2 regions of the Stenotrophomonas sp. FW305-3-2-15-E-LB1 genome follow, and region 1 is predicted to be linked to the other one. Evidence: predicted binding sites of a transcription regulator. Region 1 holds the regulator's gene; the other holds the start of a gene.
What was found. Region 1 encodes FliA, which starts transcription of late flagellar genes. Its sites were predicted from a motif close to TAAAGTTTNNCNNNCNNNGGCCGATAA; they were not measured.

Region 1 (7,854 bases):
GGCTGCTCAGTTCGATTTCCAGCATGTGCCGGATCGATTCGGGCTCCACGCCATCGACCAGCAGCTGCAGGCCCTTGCGCAGGAACGGGTCGCGCTGCGCTTCCACCTGCGATTCCAGGCCCAGCAGGCCCTGGCGGCGGGCGATGTTGCTCCACTCGACGATCTGCTTGATCAGTTCGTGGCGGTCGCTGTGCGGCGGGCGCACGACCCAGCGCACGATCTTGAAGGCGTGCTTGAACACCGCCGGGGCGGTGTGCAGCAGGATCGATGCCACGGTGCCGACGATGACGATCACGAAGGCGGCAGGCGACCACAGCGAAGCCAGGCCGGCGCCCTTCAGGATGCTGCCGCCGACCAGCGAGGCCAGGGCGAGAAAGAGTCCAATGAGGCTGAGTCTATCCATGGGTCCGGTATCGGCTTGTGTGAATGGGACTTGAGACACCGGTAGATCGTGTACAGACGGTAGTCACAGTTTTTGGGTCGCCGGGCATGGCCCGGCGCTACCGCGCAGGGCCATCTCGGGTAGCGCCAGGCCATGCCCGGCGGGGGTTCAGCGCAGGCCGTCCACGTCCAGGATCAGGGCCATGCGACCGTCGCCGATCAAGGTTGCACCGGCGTAGCCGCGCAGGCCACGCAGCGCCTTGGGCAGCGGCTTGATGACCACTTCCTCGCGGCCGCGCACCTGGTCCACGACCAGGCCGAAGCGCGCTTCACCGGCCTGCAGCACCACGATGGTCAGCAGGGGGGACGCTGCAGGCGTCACATCCAGCCACTGGCGCAGATCGACCAGCGGCAGGGTGTGCGAGCGGCGGTCCAGCACGGCGCGGCCATCGAACCAGCCCAGCGAGGTGCGCGGGGCGTGCAGCACCTCCATCACGCGCGCCAGCGGCAGCGCATAGACGTCTTCGCCGGCCTGCACCAGCAGCGTCGGCAGGATGGCCAGGGTGAGCGGCACGCGGATCAGGAAGCGGCTGCCACGGCCCAGTTCCGACTGGATCTGGATCTGGCCACTCAGCTCGCGGATGCGCGACTGCACCACGTCCATGCCCACGCCGCGGCCGGAAATATCGGTGACCTGCTGCTTGGTCGAGAAGCCGGGCAGGAACACCAGGTGCAGGCACTCCTCGCTGCTGAGGCGGGCGGCGGCTTCCGGGTCGATCAGGCCCTTCTCGCGGGCCTTGGCGCGCAGCTTTTCCGGGTCGATGCCGGCGCCGTCGTCCTGCACTTCGATGCTGACGTAGTCGCCTTCCTGCTGCGCCGACAGGCGCACGTGGCCCATCCGCGGCTTGCCCTGCGCTTCGCGCAGGTCCGGCATTTCCACGCCGTGGTCGATGGCGTTGCGCACCAGGTGCACCAGCGGATCGGCCAGCGCTTCGACCAGGTTGCGGTCCAGCTCGGTCTCGGCGCCGATCAACTCCAGGTCCACTTCCTTCTGCAGCGAGCGGGCGACGTCGCGGGCCACCTTCGGGAAGCGCGAGAACACCTTGCCGACCGGCTGCATGCGGGTGCGCATGACCGCCGACTGCAGGCGGGCGGTGGCGATGTCCAGCGTCGACACCGCGCGATCCAGCTCTTCGTCGCGCAGGCGGGTGCGCAGGGTCTTCAGCCGGTTCCGTGACAGCACCAGTTCGCCGATCAGGTTGACGATCGCATCCAGGCGCTTGGTGTCCACGCGCACGGTGTGTTCGGCTTCGGCCACCGGCTTGTTCGCGGCCGGCTTGGCGGCCGCGCGCGGGGCGGGTGCCGGGGCCGGTGCGGCGGCCACCGGTGCGGCGGCCACGGGCTTGGCGCCCGGGACGGCGCCACCATGCAGCTGGTCGAGCAGGGCTTCGAACTCGTCTTCGCTGATCAGGCCATCATCGGCCTTCTTCGGCGGCGCGACGGCAGTCGGTGCGCTGCCGCCATGCAGCTGGTCGAGCAGGGCCTCGAACTCATCGTCGGTGATCAGGTCGCTGCCGGCAGCGGCCGGGGTGGCGGCTGCGGCGGCGCTCGATGCGGGGCCCGCTCCGCCATGCACGTCGAACTGGGCGATCAGTTCCGGCGGGGCGTACCCGGGTTCAGTGCCGGCGGACACCGCATCGAGCATCGACTGCAGGTAATCCAGCGACTGCTGGGCGGCATCGAAATGATGGGCCTGCAGCACGGCCTGGCCGGCACGCGCCGCGCCCAGCGCTTCTTCGGCGGCATGGCACAGCTCGACCATGGCGGTGATGCCGAGGAAGCCGGCGCCGCCCTTCAGCGTGTGGTAGCCGCGGAAGACCGCGTTGAGCTGGTCGTTGTCCTTCGGTGCCTGTTCCAGCGACACCAGCTGTTCGCCCAGGCGATCCAGGATTTCCTGCGCCTCGATGATGAAATCGGCAGTGATGTCGTCGGCAACAGCGCTCATGCTTACAGCCCCAGGTCCGACAACAGGTCGTCGGCGTCGTTCTGCGAGACCGCGTGGCGGTCCAGTCCCTTCAGTGCCGGCCCGGCCAGTTCCGGGTCGGTGCGATGCTGTTCCGGCGGCAGGCCGAGCGCGCCAAAGCCTTCGTGCACGCGGCGGACGATGCCCACCACGCGACGGATGATCTGACCGGTCAGGTCCTGGTAGCTCTGGGTCAGGGCGATCTCGGTCAGGTTGTGGCGGATGCGCTCCAGCTGCGCGTCCTGGCCCGGCTGCAGGCCATCGGCACGCAGCTGTTCGGTCAGGGCGCGGCACTCTTCGGCCAGGTCCAGGGTGCGGTGGGTGGCCTGTTCGGTCATCGCCACCACGTGGTCCAGGCGTGCGCAGGCATCGTCCAGCTCGCCGGCCTCGTCGGGCACGGTCGGCAGCTCGCCCAGGGCCTGGCCGAGTTCGCGGGCCAGCCGCGAAAGGCCGCTCATCATCGGCTGGGTGCGCGCGGCCACCAGGCTGTCGATGCGCTGGCGCCAGGCGGCCTCGTCACCGGATTCCAATGCATCCAGGGCTTCCTGCAGGCGCAGGGCAAGGGCGCTTCTGTCGACCTGTGCGTCCATCAGGCGCTCGCCGCCAGGCGTTCGAAGATCTTGCCCAGCTTTTCTTCCAGGGTCTGCGCGGTGAACGGCTTGATGATGTAGCCGTTGACGCCGCTCTGGGCCGCTTCAATGATCTGCTCGCGCTTTGCTTCGGCGGTGACCATCAGCACCGGCAGGGTCTTCAGCTTGGCATCGGCACGGATCGCCTTCAGCAGCTCGATGCCGGTCATCACCGGCATGTTCCAGTCGGTGACCACGAAATCGAACGGCTGGCTCTGCAGCATCGACAGCGCGGCATGCCCGTCCTCGGCTTCGGCGGTGTTGGTGAAGCCCAGATCGCCCAGCAGGTTCTTGACGATGCGACGCATGGTCGAGAAGTCGTCGACGATCAGGATGCGCATGTTCTTGTTCAAAGCAGAGTTCCTTTGTTGTTCACTGCGGGCGGCCGGGGGCAGCCGCCTCGCGCATGTTCATTGTTCGAGGCCGGCGTCGACCGCCTCGAACACCTTGAGCCGGCCGCGCAGGCGCAGCACGGCCTGGCCGTGGATCTGGCAGACCCGCGATTCGCTCACGCCGAGCACCGCGCCGATCTCCTTCAGGTTCAGCTCCTGCTCGTAGTACAGCGAGAGCACCAGCTGTTCGCGCTCGGGCAGGTGGCCGATGGCCTTGCCCAGCTCGCGGCCGAACTCGCCACGCTCCAGCACCTGCTGCGGGGTCGGGCCACCCTGGGCGACCGTATCCAGCTCGCCCTGGTCCTCGATGCGCGACTCCAGGCTCAACACCTGGCCGCGCGAGGCGTCTTCCATCAGGCGCAGGTACTCGGGCAGGGGCATGTCCATCGCCGCGGCCACTTCGGTGGCGCTGGCGGCACGGCCGCTGCTCTGTTCCAGCCGGCGGATGGTGGCGGCCGCGTCGCGGGCACGGCGGTGCACCGAACGCGGCACCCAGTCGCCACGGCGGATCTCGTCGATCATCGAGCCACGGATGCGGATCGAGGCGTAGGTCTCGAACGAGGCGCCCTGGTCGGCGTCGTAGCTTCGCGAGGCTTCGATCAGGCCCATCATGCCGGCCTGGATCAGGTCGTCCACCTCGACGCTGGCCGGCAGGCGCGCCGCCAGGTGGTGGGCGATGCGCCGCACCAGGTCCGAGTGCTGGGCGATGACGTCGGTCGCGCTCGAGCGCTGGACTTCCTTGTACTGGGCTGCACCTTTCATACGGTCACCCCACGCTGCTTGAGGATGCGTTCGAGGAAGAATTCGACGCCACCACGCGGTTCGGTCGGCGCCTGCCAGCGCGCGGTACGGCGGGCGATCTCGGTGATCGCCAGCGCGGCCGGGCTGGACGGGTAGGCCTTGACCACCGGCTGCTGGCGCTGCACCGACAGGCGCAGCCAGTCATCCTGCGGCACGCAGCCGAGGTAGTTCAGCGAGACATCGGCGAGGAACTTCTCGCAGACGCGGGTCAGCTTTTCGTACAGCACGCGGCCTTCGTTGGGATCGCGCACCATGTTGGCTACGACCTGGATGCGGTCCACGCCACGTTCGCGCGACAGCACCTTGATGAGCGCGTAGGCGTCGGTGATCGAGGCCGGCTCATCGCAGACCACCACCACGGTGTCCTGCGCGGCCTGGCAGAAGGTCAGCACGCCGTCGTTGATGCCGGCGGCGGTGTCCACCACCATGATGTCCAGCTCGCGTTCCAGCTCGGAGAACACGTTGACCAGGCCGACATGCTCGGCCGGGGCCAGTTCGGCCATGTGCCGGCGGCCCGACGCGGCCGGGACCACCAGCACGCCGTTGGGGCCCTCGATGATCACGTCTTCCAGGCTGCAGCGGCCGGCCACCAGGTCGGCCAGGGTGAACCTGGGGTTCAGGCCGAGGATGACGTCGATGTTGGCCAGGCCGAGGTCGGCGTCCAGCAGCAGGGTGCGTTTGCCCATGCCGGCCAGCGCCACGGCCAGGTTGGCCGACACGTTGGTCTTGCCCACGCCGCCCTTGCCGCCGGTCACCGCGATGGTGCGGACAGGGCCGAGCGGCTCGCTGCGGGTGGCCGACAGCGGGAAGGTATTGGTCAGCTTGGCGTACTCACGCGACGGCATGGTTCAACTCCGGGTTGCAGGGCATATCGGCCGCTCGGCGCAAATCTTCAAGGCGAAGTACGAGATTGGCTGCACTGGCCCGGTGCAGGTCCTCCGGGACGTCCTGGCCATCGGTCACCCAGGTGATCGGCAGGGCATGGTCGACGGCCACCGACAGGGCGTTGCCGAAGCGGCCGGTCTCGTCCAGCTTGCTCAGCACCAGGCCCTGCAGGTTGGCCGCGCCGAAGCGGCGGACGACCTCGTCCATGTCGCCGAAGCTGGTATTGGCCGGCAGCACCAGCAGGGTGCGCACCTGGCGGGCGGCCCGCAGCCACTGCAGCTGGGCGGCAAGGGCGCGGTCACGCGGGCCCAGGCCGGCGGTGTCGATCAGCACCAGCTTGTAGTCCTGCAGGCGCTCCAGCAGCTGGTCCAGGTCGGTGCCGCTGTTGGCTTCGTGCACCGCGATGCCGAGCTGGCGGCCGTAGCCGTACAGCTGCTCGCGGGCGCCGACGCGCAGGGTGTCGGTGGTCACCAGGGCCACATCGCGCGGGGCGTGCTTCTCGGCGAAGCGCGAGGCCAGCTTGGCGATGGTGGTGGTCTTGCCGGCGCCGGTCGGGCCGACCAGGGCGATCACGCCGCCTTCTTCCAGCGGATCGACCGGGGCGATCGGCAGCTTGCGCGAGATCAGACCCAGCATCAGGCCGCGGCCGCGGTGGGCCTCGGTCTCCAGCGGGATCTGCATGGCCACGTCGCGGGCGAGGCCGGCATCGAAGCCGTACTCGTCCATCAGGTCCAGCGCGGTGGCGCGCACCGCGCTGCCACGCAGGCGCTCGTCGGTGAAGCGGTTCATCTCACGCTCGATGACCTGGCGCATGCCGGCCACTTCCTGGCGAAGCTGGCGGATCTCGCCGTCATCGGCGGCCACCATGGTCAGGGCCGGGGCCGGGGCCAGCTGCGGGGCCGGTGCCGGCGTCGGCGCGGCTTCGGCAAGCGGCGCTGCGTCGTTGGCGGGCGCTGCGGCGGCCGGGGCTTCCACGATGGCAGCGGTGGCAACGGCCGGGGCCATCTCCACCGGCGCTTCCACCGGGGCAGCGGCGACCGCAGGGGCCGGCAGCGGCAGCGGCGGCGGCAGCAGGGCGGCGCTGTCATCTTCCAGTGACGGATCGATCAGGAAGCGGGCGCGGTTGATCGGCGCGGCGGCAACCGCTGCGGCACTGGCCGGCGGCGCGACGATGGCGTCGGCATACGGGGCGAAGATCTGTTCCGGCAGTGCCGATTCGTTGACGCTGGCGCGGGCCAGGGTGGAGGCGAAACCGGTGCTGCCACGGGTCGGCACGATCTCGTCGGCGCTGTCCAGGGTGCGGCCGGTGGCACCGACGGCGGCGCGGGCCAGGGCGGCCACCGCCGAGGTGGTGGCGGCCACCGGCTCGGCGGCCGGGGTCGCGCTGCGGCGGCGGGTCACGGCGGCGATCACGGCATCGGCGGCGCTGCGCGGCCTCGGCGGCGGCGGCGGTGCGATCTCGCGGCGCGAGGCTTCCAGCGCACGCTGCACGGCACTCTCGTCGTAGTGGGCGGCGGCGACGATCTCGATGCCTTCCTCGATCCGGCGGTTGGACAGGATCACGGCGTCGGGGCCATGTTCCTTGCGCACCAGGTTCATGGCCGAGCGCATGTCGGCGGCGACGAATCGTTTGATTTTCATGCTGTGGTCACGGGACGAAGTCGGCGGAGTGGCGGTCGAGGAACGCGGGTGGTCGGTGGTCTGCACGGTTCGGGTTCCCCTTGGAATCTGTCGTGTGGTGCGGTTTGAAAGTGGTGTCTGTTTTCTGGCGCTTGGAAGGCCGGCGTCAGCTGATCGTTCCGACCAGCTTCAGGCGCTTGTCTTCCGGCACCTCGCTGTAGGCCAGGACCGACAGCGACGGAACGCTGTGGCGGACCAGGCGGGCCAGCGCGGCGCGCACCGGGCCCGGTACCAGCACTACTGCCGGCTCGTTTCGCGCTTCCTGCTTGCTGACACATTCGGCCAGGCTCTGGTGCAGTCGCTCTGCGAGTCCGGGTTCCAGCGCGGCGCCGTTGCCCTGCGTGGACTCCTGCAAGACACGTTCCAATTGCGGGTTGAGGGTGAACACCGGCAGCTCCGCCGACATTCCGGCGATCTCCTGCACGATGAAGCGGCCCAGCGCGGTACGCACGGCCGCGGTCAGCGTGGCCGGGTCCTGGCTGATGGGGGCGTGCTCGACCAGGGCTTCGGCGATCTTGCGCAGCTGGCGGATCGGAATGCGCTCGACCAGCAGGTTCTGCAGCACGCGCACCACCGCCGACAGCGGCAGCGCCTTGGGCGTCAGATCTTCGACGAGCTTGGGCGCGCTCTTGCCGAGGTTGGCCAGCAGGTGCTGCACTTCCTCGTGGCCCAGCAGTTCCGGCGCGTGTTCGCGGATCAGGTGGGACAGGTGCGTGGCGACCACGGTGGCCGGGTCGACCACGGTGTAGCCCATGGTCTCGGCCTGGGCGCGCTGGTGCGGCTGGATCCAGGTGGCATCCAGGCCGAACGCGGGGTCCTTGCCGGCGATGCCTTCCAGCGGGCCCAGCGCACTGCCGGGGTCCAGCGCCAGTTCGCGGTCGGGGTGGATGTCGGCGGTGGCCACCGGCACGCCATGCACCAGCACGCGGTAGCCGTTGGCCGGCAGTTCCAGGTTGTCGCGGATATGCACGGAGGGGATCAGGAAGCCCACGTCCTGGGTCAGCTTGCGGCGCACGCCCTTGATGCGCGCCATCAGCTCGCCGCCCTGGTTGGCGTCCACCAA
Region 2 (7,854 bases), on a different contig from region 1:
GCGGCCGGTCAGGGCGCGCAGCTCGAGTTCGTTCATCGCCGCATTGGCCAGGGTCTGCAGCTGGCGACGCTGCGCTTCGGAAAACTGCCGGGGCGCGTCGTCCATGATGCAGAACGCACCGATGGCCACGCCGTTGCGGGCAACCAGCGGCGTGCCTGCATAGAAGCGAAGCTGCGCATCGCCGGTCACCAGCGGATTGCTGGCGTGGCGCGGGTGCGCGCGCAGGTCATCGATGACCAGTGTCTCGGCGATGCCGATGGCAGAGGCGCAGATCGAATCGCGGATATGCGTCTGGGGGACGTCCAGGCCCTTGCGCGAGACCAGCCGCTGGCGATCGACCTCCAGCAGCGAAACGAACGCAACGGGCACGTTGAAGGCGTGTGTGGCGAGCTCGGTGAGGCTGTCGAGGGCGGCGCCGGAGACGTCGCCGAGCGCATTGAGGCCGGCCAGGGTGGAAAGGCGTTCTTGTTCGGGGGAGGGCATCAGGACCACATCAGAACGTACAGGGGGCTGCACAGGCGGAACGACCGCGGCAGCGCAACCACAATGTCGCGCAGCAGGGATCGGGGGAAGGGGTGCAGGCCGCTGCCTGCTGAATGCTTCAGGCCTGCGCCGCGATGGTAGTGCGGGGCCGATGCGGGCAGTGTGAGTGCCCGCATCGGTCCCTGCCGATCAGGCCGCGCGCTGGAGTGCGGTGGCTGCGTGGCCCGAGACGCGGAACACGGCGGCGGCCTGGTCCAGTTCCGCTGCCTGCCCGGCCATTGCGCGCGCGGCTGCACTGGCTTCCTCGACCAGCGCGGCATTCTGCTGGGTGGCCTCGTCCATCTGCGCGATGGTCTGGTTGACCTGTTCGATGCCAGCGGCCTGCTCGACGCTGGCCTGGGCGATCTGCTGCACCAGGTGCCCGGTCTGGCCCGCGGCAGCGGTCAGCTGCCCGATGGCGGCCTCGGTCTGGCGGGCGATGGTGATGCCCGCTTCCACGCTGCCGGTGGATTCATCGATCAGTGCCTTGATGTCCTTGGCCGATGCCGCCGCGCGCTGGGCCAGGGTGCGCACTTCGCTGGCGACCACAGCGAAGCCGCGGCCCTGTTCGCCCGCGCGGGCCGCCTCGACCGCTGCATTGAGGGCCAGGATGTTGGTCTGGAACGCGATGCCGTCGATCAGGCTGACCATTTCGCCGATGCGCAGCGAAGAGGCGTTGATCTGGCCCATCACGCGCACCACGTCCTGCACCGCGTGCGCGGTCTGCTGCAGGGCCTCGCCGGCACTGCGCGAGGCTGCATCGGCCTGCTGTGCATGCTCGGCGTTCTGGCGGACGGTGGAGGTCAGCTCTTCCATCGACGCAGCGGTTTCTTCCAGGTTGGCGGCCTGGCTTTCGGTACGCCGCGACAGGTCGGCGTTGCCTGCGGCAATCTCATCGGACGCGCTGGCGATCGAACCGGAGGCCTGCTGGATGCGGCGGATGATGCCGGCGAGGTTTTCCGCCGTGCGGTTGGTGTCGCGCTGCATGGTGGCAAACACGCCCTGGAAGTCGCCGTCGATGCGGCGGGTCAGGTCGCCCTCGGCCATCGCACCCAGCACCTTGGATAGCGCACCAAGGCTGCCGTCAGCCGTGGCCATCAGGCGGTTGAGATCTTCGATCATGCGGCGGAAATCGTGGCGATAGGCGGTGGCATCACCACGCGCGCTGAAGTCACCGGCTGCGGCGGCCGATGCCAGGCGCTGGATGTCCTGGTTGATGGCGTGCAGGCTGGCCTTGGCGGCATCCATCGACTCGTGCAGCATCGCGCGGCTGCCCGGCAGGCGCCGTGCGTCGCGGCTGAGGTCGCCCTGGGCATACTGGTTCAGTACCTCGATGGCGTCGACGATCGCGTCCAGGTGCTCGAACACCATGGTGTTCATGCCCTGCGCCAGTTCGCCGTAGACGCCGGGGAAATCCACCGGCATGCGGTGGCTGATGTCCTCGGCGGCATGCTTGCCGATCATCAGCTGGGTCTGCTGCGAGAAGCGCTGCAGCAGGCCGACCATGCCGTCGGTGGCGCGCAGCATCTGGCCCACTTCGTCGGGGTTGTCGTCCTGGTGGCGGATGCTGAGGTCGCCGCGGGTGACCGCATTGATCGACGCCTGCACCTGCGCCAGTGGGCGGGTCAGGCTGCGCGAGATCAGCCATGCGGCGATGATGCCCAGGCCCAGGCTGAGCATGCCGAACAGGCTGAGCAGCGCGGTCGTGCGTGCGGCCAGTGCCTGCATCTCCTTGGCGGCCTCGTCGACCAGGGTCTGCTGCAGTTCGGCGAACTCGGCCAGCGCGGCGTTCCAATCGGCGGCAGCGGGGCCGGCACGGGTCAGCAGCTGCGTGCTGGCCGCATCGAAATCGCCGGCCAGCATCGCCGCATCGAGGTCGCGGTTGAGTGCAACCGTGGCCTGCTGCTTCTGGGCAACCTTGGCGCGCATCGTTTCGGCCAGTGGGCTGGTGGCCGGGCGCTCGGTAAAGTGGGTCCAGATCTGGTCGTAGCGCTCCGACATCGCATGCGCCCTGGCGATGTCTTCGCCCAGACCCTGGCCGCGCTTGATCAGCATGTCTCGGCGCAGGAGCAGCAGTTCCTTGTTGATGATGAGCATGTCGTACAGCTCGCCCATGCGGGTGACGCGGACGTTCACGGCGTTGTCGAACTGTTGCCGCTGCTGGTAATTGCTGTGCAGGGCGATCGCAAGAATGGTGGCGATCAGGAGGAGCAGGATGGAAAACCCCGCAGTGAGGCGGGTGCCAACCTTGAAGCGGCGCAGCGTGTTCATTTTGTGAAATCCGGTAGTCGTTGTAGGCCCGACTGCCGGGCGTGTCTGCACAGGAGAGAGTCCCGGCAAGCAGTACAACGGTAGCGGCGGCGCAGGCTGAAGCTTTAGCGCCGCAGACAGATTTTTTCGGAGGTGCCTGCAGGTCAGGCGATGCAGAGCACGAACACGGCCGACAGGGCGAGCATCAGCACGAATACCCGCCGGCTGAGGGCCAGGCAGGCCAATCCAGCGGCCAGCGCCCAAGCGCCGAGCAGCACGCATGCCAGCAGCCACAGCCCCATGCCCATCAACGAGCCGGACACCACGCCGGACAGCGCCAGTGCCTTGAACAGGCCCACGCCCAGCACGCTGCCCAGCATTCCGGCCTGCAGGGCAACGGCATCATGGCGGGCGGGGGCAGGGCGGTGATGCATGGGCTGCACTGTGCAGGAAGCCACATCCACGCCATGTGTTTTTTGCGGTTCAGCGAAGGGGCGGGATGCCTTTGCAGCCAGACAGCTCCCCCCACCGCTCACGCGTCGTCGTCCAGCGCATCCCCATCCCAGTCGGCCGGCGCGTCATCGGCCTGCAGCCCGTCCGGGTCGACGGGTTCGAGCAGCGTGTAGTCATCGCGACGCGGGTCGCGGATACCGAGGCCGACGTACGTGGCTTCCAGTGCAGCGGTATGGGCACGCCGCCGCAGTTGTGCCGGTGTGGCCAGGGTGCCGCCGAGCCAGGCCGCAGCCGCGGCGGGCTCGAGGAACACCGGGCCATCGGGCGACAACGGGGCGGGGATGGCTGGGTTGCCATCGGTCAGGATCGAAAACGTATCGCGCTGCTGGCCCGCGTCATCCTGCCAGTGCTCCCACAGCCCCGCCGCCAGCAGCGCTACGCCATCCTGGCGCTGGACGAACATCGGCCAGGGCGGCCGTCGCTGCCGGTCCCATTTGAAATAGCCGGTCATCGGCACGATGCAGCGGCGCTTGTTCCAGGCATCGGCGAAGATGCGGCTGCGTGGCGCGCGCTCCAGCCGCGCGGTGACCGTGGTGTAGGGGGTGGAAGGCTGCTTCGACCAGCGCGGCACCAGGCCCCACTGCATGTCCGCAACAACAGTGCCCGCGGCTGCATCGGATGCCCCGACGGCCCAGACCCATGCGTGGCCGTCCTTGCCGATGTTGTAGCGCGCATCTGCACCGGCCAACGCGGCAGATACTTCGCCGGGCAGATCCGCGGGAAAGCTTTCCGCGTCGACGAAGGCCTGCACGAAGCGCCGCATGCCCGCCCCGCCGCGTCAGTGCGACGCGTGCGCCTGCAGTATCTCGCGGCCGCGCGGGGTCAGGTCGATGTCACCGTCTTCGGCCTGCACCGCAAGCCCGGCGGTGACCGCCCAGGTGGCGTCGTCGCCCTTCACCGGTTGCGCATCGGCGATCGCGCGCAGGATCTGCAGTTGCCCGGCCGTCAGGGTCGTGTCCATGTTCATACACCCAGTACCCGCGGCAGCTGCCAGTCGGCCACGCGCGCGTTGCTTACCGCCTGGTGGCAGCCGCAGTCATCGCAGCGGAACAGGGTGCCACCGGGAAGATGCAGCAGGTTGCCTTCGGTGGACGATGTCGTGGCATCGCAGTGCTTGCAGGTCACCGTCAGCGCGGTGATGCGTTCGACGCCACCGGCCATGTTGAAGACGGCCTCGAAGGCGCGAATGGCGAAGTGACCGGTGTCCGACATGGGAAAGGGGCTGCCAGGAAGAAGGTGCATTCATCGTCACACTTTCCCCTGTGACGGCACCGTCAGCCCGATGCGGCGGCGAAGTCAACGCAGCCCTCGGCAGGCGCAGCCCCTGCCAGCGGCAAGGGCTGCGGTCCGGGGGCTCAGGCCGCCTTGCGGCGGCGTTCCACCAGCATCGACACGCCCCACAGCAGCAGGCCACCGATGGCGGTGGCAGCACCGACATAGCCGGTGGTGGCCGGGCTGAAGCCGGCGCTGATGGCCATGCCGCCCAGCCACGGGCCGAGTGCATTGGCGGTATTGAAGGCGGCGTGGTTGGAGGCGGCGGCCAGCGTCTGCGCCTCGCCGGCCACATCCATCAGGCGGGTCTGCAGCACGGCTGCCAGCGCGCCCATGGTGCCCACGGTGATGATCATCGGGCCGATGGTCCACACCGATTGTGCGGCCAGCGGGTACAGCAGCAGCATCACGATGGACCACACCAGCACCACGGCCGCGGCCTTGAAGTGGAACTTGTCCACCAGCCAGCCGCCGGCGATGTTGCCGATGATCGCGCCGATGCCGAACACACCCACCGCCAGCGGCATCCACGACTCGGCCACGCCGGTCACCTGCACCAGGGTCGGTGCGAGATAGGTGAACACGCAGAACATGCCCGCAAAGCCGACCGCGCCGATGGCCAGCGCCAGCCAGACCTGGGTGGTGTTGAACGCGCGCAGCTCACGCATCGGCGAGGTACGCACCTCGTCCGGGTCGGGCAGCAGGAAGCGGGCGATCATCACCACGGTGGCGATGGCCAGCACGCTGACCAGGGCGAAGGCGGTGCGCCAGCTCAACTGCTGGCCCAGCCAGGTGGTCAGCGGGTTGCCGATCAGGATCGCGATGGACAGGCCCAGCAGCACCCGCGACATCGCCTGGCCACGCTGGCCGGCCGGGCTGATGGCTGCGGCCACCAGCATCGCCACGCCGAAGTAGGCGCCATGCGGCAGGCCGGCGACGAAGCGCGCGATCAGCATGGTGCTGTAGTTGGGGGCCAGGGCGCTGGCCAGGTTGCCCACCGCGTAGAAGCCCATCAGGGCCAGCAGCAGTTTGCGGCGCGGGAACGAGGCACCGATGAACGCGAGGATCGGCGCACCGACCACCACGCCGATGGCGTAAGCGCTGATCAGGTGGCCGACCTGGGTTTCGCTGATCGACAGGCCGCGGCTGATTTCCAGCATCAGGCCCATGCTGGCGAATTCGCTGGTGCCGATGGCAAAGCCACCCAGCGACAGGGCGAGGATGATCCAGGTACGCTGACGCGGCGTCAGCCGCGCGGCCAGGGGAGAATTGGGGCTCATGCGGGGGGCGGGCAGGGCGGAGGAAGCCGCCCATTGTACTGCTGCACCGCAACACCAACAGCTGCGCGGGGGTAAATCAGTGTTCGATGGGTGGATTGCTGCCGTGTTTCAGCCCAGGGGCGTGCCCGGTGTTACCGGTTGCCAGCGGGGCAGCGGCCCACAGGTGTCCAGGAAACGCTGCAGGATGCGCTCGGCGCTCTCGCCGTAAGGCGGCGTCCAGTCCGGCGTGCCCTTGTCGGTCCAAGTGTCGTACGCATCCAGTTCCATCTGGGCTTCCAGTTCCTGCGAAACGATGCCGCGCACCTCCGCCAGCGATTGCAGCACCTGTTGGCTGTGCATGAACAGCAGCAGCGCAGCGGCTTGTTCAGTTTCTTCCGTGAAGCCGGACGCGATGCGGTCAAGGCCACACACCAGCGTGTCCAGGCGCTCACCGGCCTCCATCAGCTGCACCAGGCGTTGGCGTGGCGCGGCCTCGTCGCGCTCGGCGCCAGGGCTGTAGCGCGGCGGGTGCAACGGCGTGCGCCGGGCGCCGAGGGCGGCCAGCGCGTGCCGGTACTTGCTGCGCAGCCGCTCGGCGGTCGCCGCATCCAGCGCGGTCAGGCGCGCCTCGTCGGCGTTGTCGGCGATATCCGCCAGTTTCACCTTCAACGCCACCGGGTCGGCGGCGATGCGTGCGTAGTACGTGTCGGCATCGGGTGCACTGTTGCGGCTCATCAGCTGCACCGTCCGCTGGATCGGGGCAGGGAAGTCGCCGACGCGGGATGCGTGCTCGGCGCAGTCTTCCACCACATCATGCAGCCAGGCCGTCGCCTGGGCGATCGGATCGTCCTTGATGGCGCCCGCCACGCGCGCCACATGTTCGATGTAGGGGCGCCCTGCTTTGTCCTGCTGCCCGGCATGGGCTTCGATCGCCAATGCGCGTGCTCGTTCGACCCAGTCCATCATCGCCTCCTGCAGGTGGGAGATCGATTATCGCCCAATCGTAGCCGCGCAACGCCCGCTGCCCGACAATGACGGGCAGACGCACTGAACGGGATGCACCGTGAACTACCTCATCCGCCCTGAAACCCCGGCCGACGTCGCCAGCATCCATGCACTGACGGCCGCCGCCTTTGCCCATGCCGCGCACAGCAGCCATACCGAAGCGTTCATCGTTGACGCACTGCGTGCGCGCGGTGAACTGACGGTGTCGCTGGTGGCGGTGGACGAGAGTCGGCTGCTTGGCCACGTGGCCGTATCGCCGGTGTCGATATCCGATGGCAGCGCTGGCTGGTTCGGCCTGGGGCCCATCTCGGTCGCGCCGGCCTGGCAGGGGCAGGGCATCGGGTCTGCATTGATGGACGCGGCCATCGACGCACTGCGCCGGCAGCATGCGCGGGGCTGCGTGCTGCTGGGTGAGCCAGCGTATTACCACCGCTTTGGTTTCCGTGCCGAACCGGCGCTGGTGCTGCCGGGCGTTCCTGCCGGGTACTTCCAGGCGCTGTGCCTGCAGCCACCGTTGCCACAGGGCGAGGTGCGCTATTCCCCGGCATTCGAAGCGACTGCCTGAGTATCCAGCCCAAGGGCGCGATGCCCCGGGCCGCAATGGTTCAGGGCATCTCGTCGTCGCGCAGCGGCACCCATGGCACCGGCTCGGGTTCCGGCGGCGAAATGCGCCGGCCACCGATATGGGTCAACAGCGCATTGGTGCGCTGTTGTTCGGCCAGCAGCCGGGCCAGCAGCGAGCGGCACGAAAAAATCGCGAAGGGCACGAACAGCCAGACCGCGCCCATCACCACCATCAGCAGGCCCCACATCACTTCGGCTGGTTGCATCGTTCGTCATCCGTGTCGAGGGAGTGCAAACCTAGCATCCAGTGCACGGATTGTGGGCGTGCTCAGCCGCCGTAGCGCAGATGGATCAGCGGATACGGCCGGCCGTGGCCATCGACCGGCGAGCGGCCGGTTTCGACGAAGCCCAGGTGCCGGTAGAAGCCGACAGCCTGCGCGTTCTGCGCGTTGACATCGGTAGTGAGCTG

Region 2: the regulator FliA is predicted to act here: its motif matches at 2,874-2,900, upstream of AC3WL7_RS14735 (methyl-accepting chemotaxis protein).

What each region holds. Positions count from the first base shown of each region.
Region 1 covers NZ_JBYSZR010000002.1:59,578-67,431, forward strand. The annotation lists gene AC3WL7_RS01960 (flagellar motor protein) at 1-403, opposite strand, end outside; gene AC3WL7_RS01965 (chemotaxis protein CheA) at 551-2,386, opposite strand; gene AC3WL7_RS01970 (protein phosphatase CheZ) at 2,389-2,994, opposite strand; gene cheY (chemotaxis response regulator CheY) at 2,994-3,386, opposite strand; gene AC3WL7_RS01980 (RNA polymerase sigma factor FliA) at 3,444-4,187, opposite strand; gene AC3WL7_RS01985 (MinD/ParA family ATP-binding protein) at 4,184-5,071, opposite strand; gene flhF (flagellar biosynthesis GTPase FlhF) at 5,058-6,752, opposite strand; gene flhA (flagellar biosynthesis protein FlhA) at 6,898-7,854, opposite strand, start outside.
Region 2 covers NZ_JBYSZR010000021.1:16,978-24,831, reverse strand. The annotation lists gene AC3WL7_RS14740 (EAL domain-containing protein) at 1-483, opposite strand, end outside; gene AC3WL7_RS14735 (methyl-accepting chemotaxis protein) at 673-2,793, opposite strand; gene AC3WL7_RS14730 (hypothetical protein) at 2,937-3,206, opposite strand; gene AC3WL7_RS14725 (SOS response-associated peptidase) at 3,305-4,048, opposite strand; gene AC3WL7_RS14720 (hypothetical protein) at 4,064-4,246, opposite strand; gene AC3WL7_RS14715 (hypothetical protein) at 4,249-4,497, opposite strand; gene AC3WL7_RS14710 (MFS transporter) at 4,641-5,837, opposite strand; gene AC3WL7_RS14705 (hypothetical protein) at 5,946-6,779, opposite strand; gene AC3WL7_RS14700 (GNAT family N-acetyltransferase) at 6,880-7,386, shown strand; gene AC3WL7_RS14695 (hypothetical protein) at 7,427-7,651, opposite strand; gene AC3WL7_RS14690 (acetyltransferase) at 7,714-7,854, opposite strand, start outside.